Linked DNA regions of Dinghuibacter silviterrae. The protein of the gene in region 2 binds, or shares a complex with, the protein of the main gene of each other region. Links are inferred from orthologs where the notes say so. Each region holds a gene or a part of one and is shown on either strand. Other genes may lie near its edges.

Region 1 (3,108 bases), on a different replicon or contig from region 2:
TTTCGGCGGGGATCTGCAGGTAGTGTACCAGGTCCCGGTAGACCTCCCGGACCGCTTCTTCCGGCGGAAAGCGCTGACCCGGCAAGGCTTCGAGCGTACGCAGGTCGGAGGCTCCATATAACAGGAGTGCCACGGCCGGGTGGCCATCCCTGCCCGCGCGGCCCGCTTCCTGGTAATAATTTTCGATACAATCCGGGGCATCGAAGTGGGCGACACAGCGGACGTCGGGTTTGTCGATCCCCATCCCGAAAGCATTGGTAGCGACCATGATTCTTGTGTGTCCCGACATCCAGTCGTCCTGGGCGGCTGACCTTGCTTCCGGGCCCATACCGCCATGGTAAGGGGCGGCGCTAACCGCCCGCGACCGTAGAAAGGACGCGAGGTCTTCGGTGGTCCGGCGGTTCCGGCAATAGACGATGCCGGTCCCGGGGGTGGCGGACAGGAAACGCAACAGTTCCCCGGTTTTGTCTCCGGAAGACCGCACCTGTAGCGACAGCCGGGGCCGCAGCAGCGGTCCTTCGATGATTTCGGCGAACCGCAGTTCCAGTTGTTGGACAATATCCGTCTTGACCTCGGGCGTAGCCGTGGCGGTCAGGGCGAGAAAAGGAACACCGGGGAGCGCTTCCCTGATGTCGGCGATCCTGCGGTAAGCCGGTCTGAAGTCGTGTCCCCACTCCGATACGCAGTGCGCTTCGTCGACGGCCACCAGGCGGATATCCAGACCGGGCAGGTAGCTGGCCAGCGCCTGGGTTTCCAGGCGTTCGGGGGAGACGTACAACAGCTTGATCTGTCCCCTCAGGGCGCGCTGGAGAAGGGCTTCGCTTTCCTGCCAGGTCATACCCGTGTAGAGGGCGCCCGCCGGGATCCCCCTCTCCAGGAGGGCGTCCACCTGGTCTTTCATGAGGGCGATCAGGGGACTGACGACCAGGCAAAGACCGGGCAAACAAAGCGCCGGTACCTGGTAACAAAGAGACTTGCCGCTCCCTGTCGCCAGCAGGGCAAGGACGTCCTTGCCTTCCAGCAGCGGTGTGATGACTTCCTCCTGGAGGGGGCGGAAGCCCTCGAAACCCCAATACGTTTTCAGGACATCAAGCGGCGTAGACATAGGCTTTGGCGGTCCCGCTTTGTATCAATCCCCCTTTTTCCACGACCTGGGGAGGGGTCCGGACGGTTTCCCCGACCAGGATCTCTCCCGTGAGCAGCTTGCAATCCGCGGGTACGACCTCACCCGCTTTCAGCAACACCAGGTCGCCGGCGCGCAGCTCCTGGGGGGCAACGGGAAAGATAAGCTCCTGGTATTGATCGTCAAAGGCGATCATAAAGGCGGTGACGTTCATCGGCATAAAGTTACCATCTTTGTGGGATGGATATAGTCTATTCCCTGGAGGAATTACCCCAGGCGGCTTCCCGCTTACTCGACACGGTCGGCGTGCCTTGCGTCATCGCCCTGCACGGCGAGATGGGGGCCGGTAAGACAACGTTCACCCATGCCTTTTGCGAAGCCCTGGGGGTGGATGGCCATGTGTCCAGTCCGACCTTTGCCCTGGTCAACGAATACCGGACCCGGGCAGGTGAGGGGATCTATCACATGGACTGGTACCGGTTAAAGGGGGAGGAAGAGGCGTTACAGGCGGGGATGGAGGAATACCTGTATTCGGGGAAGACGTGTTTGGTGGAGTGGCCGGAGCGGGCGCCCGGCCTGCTCCCGGAGGGAACCGTCCACGCCTGGCTGGAGGTGGTGGACCCCGAAACACGGCGGTTGAAGGTCTGACGCGCATTTTGTATATTTACCATCCCATTTAATCGTTGCACGACTATGCCTGTCAAGAAGCCCTTTTTGGCGACTTCATTCACCTACGAAACCCTGGAGGAAACCCTGGACGTCAAACCCAAGGGAACCTCCTTGCATATTGGTATACCCAAGGAAAACTGGTTCAATGAAAACCGTGTTCCCCTGACACCGGAGGCCGTGAGCGTCCTGGTGTCCAACGGACACAAGGTCGTCATGGAATACAAGGCTGCCGAAGGCGCCCACTATTCCGACATGGAATACAGCGACGCGGGGGCGAAGATCGCGTATGACAAAAAGGAAGTTTATCAAAGCGACGTGCTCATCAAAAGCGCCCCCGTCGGCGAACCCGAACTGGAATGCCTCAAAGCCGGCCAGGTCATCATTTCTCCCATCCACCTGGCCGTCATGAAGTGTGAGATCCTCGAAAAGATGATGGCCAAACGCATCACCGCCCTTTCTTTCGAGAACCTCAAAGACGACTCCGGCAACTATCCCATTGTCCGCTCCATGAGCGAGATCGCCGGGAGTGCCGTGATGCTCATCGCCGGGCAGTACCTCAGCAATGCCAACAACGGCAAGGGCGTGCTCTTGGGAGGGATTTCCGGTATCCCGCCGACAAAGGTCATCATCTTAGGCGCGGGCATCGTAGGGGAATTTGCGGCCCGTACGGCCATGGCCATGGGAAGCAGCGTAAAGATTTTTGACAACAGCATCTACCGCCTCAAACGGCTGCAGAACAATATCGGGTCCCGGCTTTTTACCTCCGTGATCGAACCAAAAATCCTTGCCAAACAGCTCAAAACCTGCGACGTGGCGGTAGGGGCGTTGTCCTCCGGTGGGGGCAGGACGCCCATCGTCGTCACCGAGGAAATGGTCTCGCAGATGCGCCAGGGCAGTGTCGTCGTCGACGTGAGCATCGACCGCGGCGGCTGTTTCGAAACCTCCGAGATCACTTCCCTGGAAAGCCCGATCTTTATCAAACACGGGGTCATCCACTATTGCGTCCCCAATATCCCGTCCGGCTTTGCCCGTACGGCCAGCCAGGCGATTTCCAACGTCCTCATGCCCTTGTTATTGGAAGCGGCGGAGAGCGGGGGATTCGAAAGCCTCGTCTGGCACAAGGTGTCGATCCGCAGCGGGATTTATCTGTTCAAGGGGTCGCTGACGAATTTTCATCTCAGCCAAAGGTTTGACCTCAAGTACACCGACCTGAACCTGCTCATCGCGAGCCAGCGCTAGTCTTGAACCCGGCGATCGACATCACCTGCGTGCAGAAATCGTATTCATCCGGATCGTTGCTGCTGACGATAATCGTA
Region 2 (3,045 bases):
GTTTTCGCTCCGTTCCTGGATGGCCGTACCATAAAGGGTATTGAGCGCATTGAAGAGGAAGTGGGGATTGATCTGGGACTTTAAAAAATCCAGGTTGGCGTTGGACGTGCTCAGGGCGGAGGCCAACTGGTTCAAACGACCGGTTGTCTTGCGGCCGTACAGATAAAGTATCCAGGTCAGGGGGGTGACCAGGACAAGGATCCATATATACGTCACCACCAGCACCGCCCCGGGGTCAAAGGAAACCGACCCTATCGTCGCCTCGAACACCAGCACGACCGGCACGCACATGGCAAAAGAAAGAATCAGATACAACGCCCAATACTTCCACCAGGACAACCGCTTTTGCTCCCTATACGGGATCAGCCAGTTATAATTCAGGGCGTGGACCAAAAAGGCCAGGGGCAGGGCACAAAAAGCAACAAAAATCATAAAGTCAAGCGCATCCCGGCGCACAAAAAAGACCGCGGCTATGGCCGGTACCCATATAAAAAGAAAGGCCTGAAAATGCGTCATAAAGGACTGCGCCTTCAGGCTTCGTTTGCTCCGCGACATCAACGCCGGTATGACATAAACCCTGATCAGGATATACGCCGTTATCAGCGCCATAAATTGCAAGGCCATGATGAGTCCGCGGCTGAAAAAGGTCACCAGCCTGCCCGCCAGCCGTTCCGGCCCGGTATAATTCTCGCTATAGCCCGGGCTTCCCAGAAAGGTATTAAACGCAAACAACAACGTCATCGCTCCCAGGACGCCCAGCAGGAAGGTGATAAAAGCATCATTTCTTTTGGTTTCGAAAAAGCGCGGATACCCCAGGAACATCACCGCCAGGAATCCTCCATAATAGAACAACGCCGGGAGGATGTGGGGCAGGAAATAATTCATGACATAGTTAAACCGCAACCCGGAATTCCAAAATTCCCGCCGTACATCGGCCACCGACGCCTGGCCTGCCCCGTCCATCCAGGCCAGGGAAGCAGAAAGCGATACAGTGACGAGTAAGGTGGCCACCCAAAATTCCAGCTGTCGTAGGTTCATGCGGTAAACTTTCACACAATGTTACGGCGCCCGGCGGGGCCGGAAGTCATCATGTGACGAACCGGTGAAAAGATGTGACAAACCCGCCGGCTGGGTTATGCCCATTCCGCCCTTGCGCTCGGGCTGACCGAAAGGTCTGCAAACTGCCCCGCCTGATAGAGGTACCACGCCGTTTGGGCGATCATCCCGGCATTATCCGTACAATATTGAAAAGCAGGGATATACGTATTCCACCCCCGCCGCTCCCCCATTTCCTTCAGGGCCGTACGAAGGCCGCTGTTGGCGGATACGCCCCCGGCGATACACACCTCGCGGATGCCGGTTTCCTTGGCCGCCCGGCCGAGTTTGTGGAGAAGGATGGTGACGATACGGTGCTGGATAGACGCGCAAATGTCGTCCAGGTTTTTGCGGACGAAATCCGGGTCGGCACGCTTCCCGTCCTGGAGAAAATAAAGGATGGAGGTCTTCAGACCGCTGAAGCTAAAGTTCAGACCCGGGATCTGAGGCTCGGGGAAAGCAAACCGTTCGGGGTTCCCGGAGCGCGCGTGTTTGTCGATCAAAGGCCCCCCGGGATACGGCAGATCCAGGAGCTTGGCGCTTTTGTCAAAGGCCTCGCCTGCCGCGTCGTCCAGCGTCTCCCCCAACACCTCCATGTCCAGGGGCGACCGGCAAAGTACAATCTGAGTATGTCCCCCGCTGACCGTCAGGCAAAGGAAAGGGTAAGAAGGCGCCGGCTCCGCAATCAGGTTGGCCAACACATGGGCCTGCATGTGGTGCACCGCGATCAGGGGCTTGTCCAGGGCAAGCGCCAGCGATTTGGCAAAACAGCTCCCCACGAGCAATGAACCGATCAACCCCGGTGCCTGGGTAAAAGCAATGGCGTCCAGGTCGGTGACCGTAACGCCCGCCTGTTTGAGGGCAACGTCCACCACCGGGACGATGTGCTGCATGTGGGCCCGGCTCGCCAGCTCGGGGACTACCCCACCAAACTGCTCATGGACCGCCTGTCCCGCGATATAATTCGTAAGGATCTGTCCGTCCTTACAAACCGCTGCGCTGGTTTCATCACAGGAAGACTCGATGGCGAGGATGGTCGTACTCATGGCCGCAAAGGTACGCCATAGCAGCCATTAGCTGCGAATGGCCTTGACGGGGTCCATCCTGGCGGCGATGGACGCGGGGATGATGCCCGCGAGCATGCCGGTGAAGATGCAAAAGAGGACCGATCCGAGAAAGAGGCCGAAGGAAATGGAGACGGTAAAATGGACGACGCTGCTGAGTAAAAAGGTCAGGAGGAAAACGAGGATGAGCCCGATGACACCGCCGAGTACGCAAAGAAAGGCGGATTCCAGCAGGAATTCGAGGAGGATGGTCCGGCGTTTGGCACCGATGGCCTTTTTGAGGCCGATCATGGGGGTCCGTTCCCGGACGGTGACGAACATGATGTTGGCGACGCCGAAGATGCCGACGATAAAGGACAGGATGGTGATGGCAAAGCCCCCGAGCGTCATCCCGCCAAAAATGGAATTGAGTTCGCTGGTGCCGCTGGTGACGTCGTTGAGTGCGAAGTTGTCATCTTGTTTGGGGCTGAGTCGCCGGACGGCGCGCATGACGCCCCGGAGCTGGCCCTTGACCTCGTCGAGGGGGATGCCTTCTTTACCGCGGACGAGGATGGCCATGTCCTGGTTGTGGACGTTGGCGAACGAGGTGCAGAACTGGTAGGGAATGACAACGACGTTGTCAAAGTCCCATCCGCCGATGAGCGAGTTGCCTTGTTTCCGGATAACCCCCACGATCAGCACTTTGTGTCCCTTGATCTCTATGGTTTTGCCAACGGCGGTGGGGGGATCGTCAAACAATTTCTCAGCGGTGGTGTAGCCCATGACGGCCACCGGCGTCCCATACTGAAACTCGGAGGGGAGAATAAAACGCCCATAACCGACGTCGACGTTTTGAATGAGGTTGAACTCTTCAGTAACCCCGTACCAGTTGACGTTGGTCAGGGCA
Region 3 (3,133 bases), on a different replicon or contig from region 2:
CGGCGCCGCCGGACCCCGCTCCGGGTGTGCCCGCGCCGCGAGACGCCGTGGGCGCACCTTTCAGGCCCAGCGGTGCGCGCACTTATGCGCCGACCATCGCGGTCACGGTGATTTCGACGTTCACGTTCTTCGGCAACGTTTTTACGGCCATCGTCTCGCGAGCCGGGTAAGCCCCGCTGAAATAGCTCCCGTAGATCTCGTTGACCGCGCCGAACAACCCCATATCCGAAAGGAAGATCGATGTCTTTACGACGTGCTGGAAGTCCAGCCCCGCCTCGTTCAGGATCGCTTTGATATTGTGCATGACCTGGTGCGTTTCAGAGGCAATGTCCTGGGTCACCAGCTCGCCGGTTCCGGGAGTAAGGGCCACCTGCCCGGAAACAAACAACAGGTTCCCTGCCAGTACGGCCTGGCTGTACGGCCCGATGGGAGCGGGCGCCTTATCCGTTTGAATTATCTTCTTGCTCATATCTTTGCAAAATACATTGAAAGACCCAAATGAAGGGAATCGTCTTTGCCACCCGCGCCACGCGCGAAATTTTCGGGAACATCTTTGAGGGCTCCGCCATAGAAGCGACATGGGTCGAGGCGCCCGGCGCAACGGCGTTCGACAGCGCGAGAACCGCGGCATTCGCCTCTGCCGCGCCACCCGACTTCGTCCTCGACCTCGACTACGCGCCCCCGCGCACCCCGGCGCTGGCGCAATACCCCGCGGCCCTCATCCTGGTCAACGACGTGCCGGGCCTTTTACGCACCAGTGACGATCGCTTCGTCCGCATCAACGCCTGGAACACCTTTCTACAAAGACCCCTGGCCGAGCTCGTCGCCCACCCGGCCGCGGCTGAAAAGGCCGGTGCGTTCTGCGCAGCCTGGGGCAAAACCCCCGAGCTCCTGCCGGACCAGCCCGGGATGCCTTCCGCACGCGTAGTCTCCATGATCATCAACGAAGCCTATCTGGCACTTGGTGAGGAGGTAAGTACCAAAGAAGCGATCGATACCGCCATGCGGCTCGGCACCAATTATCCTTACGGACCGTTTGAGTGGGCAAGACATATCGGCCTGTCCTCCATCGTCTCGCTCCTGGAAACCCTCGCCCGCGAAAATCCCATCTACACCGTCGCTCCCCGTTTAAAGGAAGAATCAACCCATGGCCTTACTGCTTAATATAGATACCGCCACACCCTATGCTTCCGTGGGTATATCCCGGGACGGCCGGATCCTCGACGCCATCGCCAACGATGAGCAAAAGGAACACGCCTCTTTCCTGCAGCCGGCAATAGCCGCGCTCACGGGGAAGCTCGGGATACCGCTGTCCAGCCTGGATGCCATCGCCCTTACGATCGGCCCAGGTTCCTATACCGGTTTGCGGGTAGGCCTTTCCAGTGCCAAGGGGTTGGCCTATGCCCTGGGCAAACCCCTCATCCCCGTGGTGACCCTGGAAGTCATGGCCCACGCGGCCCGAAGGGCGTGGGCGTTGGAAGCCGCGGCAGCCGGGGCCGCCGACGGCACACCCCGCGGGGCCTCAAAAGCTGCGGCCGACGAGGCCGCCCCCGGCGCCCCCCTCTTCTGCCCCATGATCGACGCCCGCCGCGATGAAGTCTTCACCGCGATCTACGACGCCATAGGCGAGGCCGTTTTAGAGCCCACGGCTATGATCCTCGACCCCATGGTCTTCGACCCCTATATAAAAAACAACTATCTCATTTTCAGCGGCGATGGGAGCTTGAAATGGAAGCCAAAGTTTTCCACGAACAAAGCACGATTTTTGTTGATACAACATTCGGTCGCCGACCTCTCCCCTATCGCTGAAGCCCGCTACCAGGCGGGCGCGGTGGCAGGTCTTGCCTACCTCGAACCCCTGTACCTCAAAGAATTCCACAAGAACAAATAAAGGCAGGCTGCAAAGCACAGTTCACTTTTCAGATAAATGTAATATTTTTGCAGTACGTCCTGGTTTAACAGAATAATTACACCTTCCTGATATATGATGGTGTAACTTTGCATTAACGATTTTGATAAAGTGTAGAATTATGGCAGAGACTCAAACTCCTTATGCAATGGTGTTGCATGGTAAGCATGCAAAAGAAAGTGCCGTGCGGGTCGACTTGCTGAGCGTTAAAAAAGCTGCGTTGGTATTGCGTGCTTTGAATCATAAGCTCAGGCAACAGGTGGTCCGCCTTATCGACGAGCACGAGAAGATGACGGTAACCGAGATTTATACCAAACTCCGGTTAGAACAGTCTGTCGCTTCTCAACACCTGGCCATCCTTCGCAGAGCTGGTATAGTGATGACCGAGAGGGAAGGCAAATTCATTTGGTATACGATCAATACCAAACGGGTAGAAGAGATTTCGAAATTCGTGGAAGAACTGGTTGGATAACCCGCCCCATCCGAAACGTCTCAAATTCTTTTACAACGCCAGCAGGGAGTTCCTATGAAGGTACTCCCTCTGTAGTTTAATACGGATCTATGTTTATACAACAGCTATATACCAATTGTCTTAGTGAGGCCGCATACTATATAGAAAGTAACAAGGAAGCCCTGGTCATCGACCCGCTCCGCGACGTGGAAATGTATATCCACCTGGCGGAAGAAAGGGGAGCCACCATCAAGTATATACTCGAAACGCACTTCCACGCCGACTTTGTCAGCGGCCACCTCGACCTGTCGCGTAAGACAGGCGCACCCATCGTGTACGGTCCCGGGACGGAAACGGCTTTCCCCATCTACAAAGCCGCGGATGGAGAAACATTCAGGATTGGCGATGTCAGCCTGGAGGTCCTTCATACCCCTGGTCATACGATAGAATCTACCTGTTATCTTCTTAAGGACGAGCAAGGCGCGCCGCACGCGCTTTTTACAGGGGATACGCTGTTTGTCGGTGACGTTGGCCGTCCCGATCTCAGCAGCGGCAGTCTTTCCAAAGAAGAGCTGGCCGGGATGCTGTACGATTCCCTTGCCGAAAAGGTTCTCCCCTTGCCCGACAGCGTGATCATCTATCCCGCACACGGGCCGGGCAGCAGCTGCGGTAAAAACCTCGGCCCACACACCCATAGCACATTGGGTGAAGAAAAAGCAACCAACTATGCCCTCCAGCCCCAGGACAAGGAAACTTTTATAAAGGCGGTTACG

The links.
Region 1: the proteins of tsaD (region 2) and tsaE are in contact, whole or in part, in a crystal structure (PDB 6N9A), measured with the Thermotoga maritima proteins. The link is inferred for Dinghuibacter silviterrae from one-to-one orthologs. Residues at the interface, in WP_004082750.1 of Thermotoga maritima: Cys10, Asp11, Arg49, His50, Leu82, Gly84, Gly135, Gly136, Glu154, Thr155, Leu156, Asp157, Asp158, Ser159, Glu162, Asp165, Lys166, Arg169, Leu170, Tyr175, Lys213, Thr214, Leu217, Tyr218, Gln221, Arg222, Asn324; in WP_004082108.1 of Thermotoga maritima: Leu37, Gly38, Lys46, Lys57, Val59, Lys60, Ser61, Thr63, Phe64, Thr65, Leu66, Met67, Val69, Pro71, Tyr82, Arg83, Leu84, Asp86, Asp88, Phe89, Asp93, Ile128, Asp130, Glu131, Arg134.
Region 3: the proteins of tsaD (region 2) and tsaB are in contact, whole or in part, in a solved structure (PDB 4WQ4), measured with the Escherichia coli proteins. The link is inferred for Dinghuibacter silviterrae from one-to-one orthologs.

Annotation. Positions count from the first base shown.
Region 1 is NZ_SODV01000001.1:1,331,957-1,335,064, forward strand. The notes cover bases 114-3,067. They hold tsaE (tRNA (adenosine(37)-N6)-threonylcarbamoyltransferase complex ATPase subunit type 1 TsaE), read left to right. Parts: upstream 114-1,363; coding sequence 1,364-1,771; downstream 1,772-3,067. Other genes in these bases: EDB95_RS05905 (RecQ family ATP-dependent DNA helicase), read right to left, coding at 114-1,105; EDB95_RS05910 (P-type ATPase), read right to left, coding at 1,089-1,337; EDB95_RS05920 (alanine dehydrogenase), read left to right, coding at 1,817-3,031; EDB95_RS05925 (ABC transporter ATP-binding protein), read right to left, coding at 3,012-3,067. In the rest of the region: more of EDB95_RS05905, read right to left, coding at 1-113; more of EDB95_RS05925, read right to left, coding at 3,068-3,108. UniProt on the Escherichia coli protein: Required for the formation of a threonylcarbamoyl group on adenosine at position 37 (t(6)A37) in tRNAs that read codons beginning with adenine.
Region 2 is NZ_SODV01000002.1:1,079,476-1,082,520, reverse strand. The notes cover bases 138-3,028. They hold tsaD (tRNA (adenosine(37)-N6)-threonylcarbamoyltransferase complex transferase subunit TsaD), read right to left. Parts: upstream 2,142-3,028; coding sequence 1,134-2,141; downstream 138-1,133. Other genes in these bases: EDB95_RS21720 (ABC transporter permease), read right to left, coding at 2,169-3,028; EDB95_RS21730 (sensor histidine kinase), read right to left, coding at 138-1,038. Outside these bases: more of EDB95_RS21730, read right to left, coding at 1-137; more of EDB95_RS21720, read right to left, coding at 3,029-3,045.
Region 3 is NZ_SODV01000001.1:584,885-588,017, forward strand. Bases 41-3,019 are described here. They hold tsaB (tRNA (adenosine(37)-N6)-threonylcarbamoyltransferase complex dimerization subunit type 1 TsaB), read left to right. Parts: upstream 41-1,147; coding sequence 1,148-1,891; downstream 1,892-3,019. Other genes in these bases: EDB95_RS02555 (RidA family protein), read right to left, coding at 83-469; EDB95_RS02560 (3-hydroxyacyl-CoA dehydrogenase family protein), read left to right, coding at 499-1,164; EDB95_RS02570 (ArsR/SmtB family transcription factor), read left to right, coding at 2,031-2,381; EDB95_RS02575 (MBL fold metallo-hydrolase), read left to right, coding at 2,471-3,019. Outside these bases: more of EDB95_RS02575, read left to right, coding at 3,020-3,133. UniProt on the Escherichia coli protein: Required for the formation of a threonylcarbamoyl group on adenosine at position 37 (t(6)A37) in tRNAs that read codons beginning with adenine.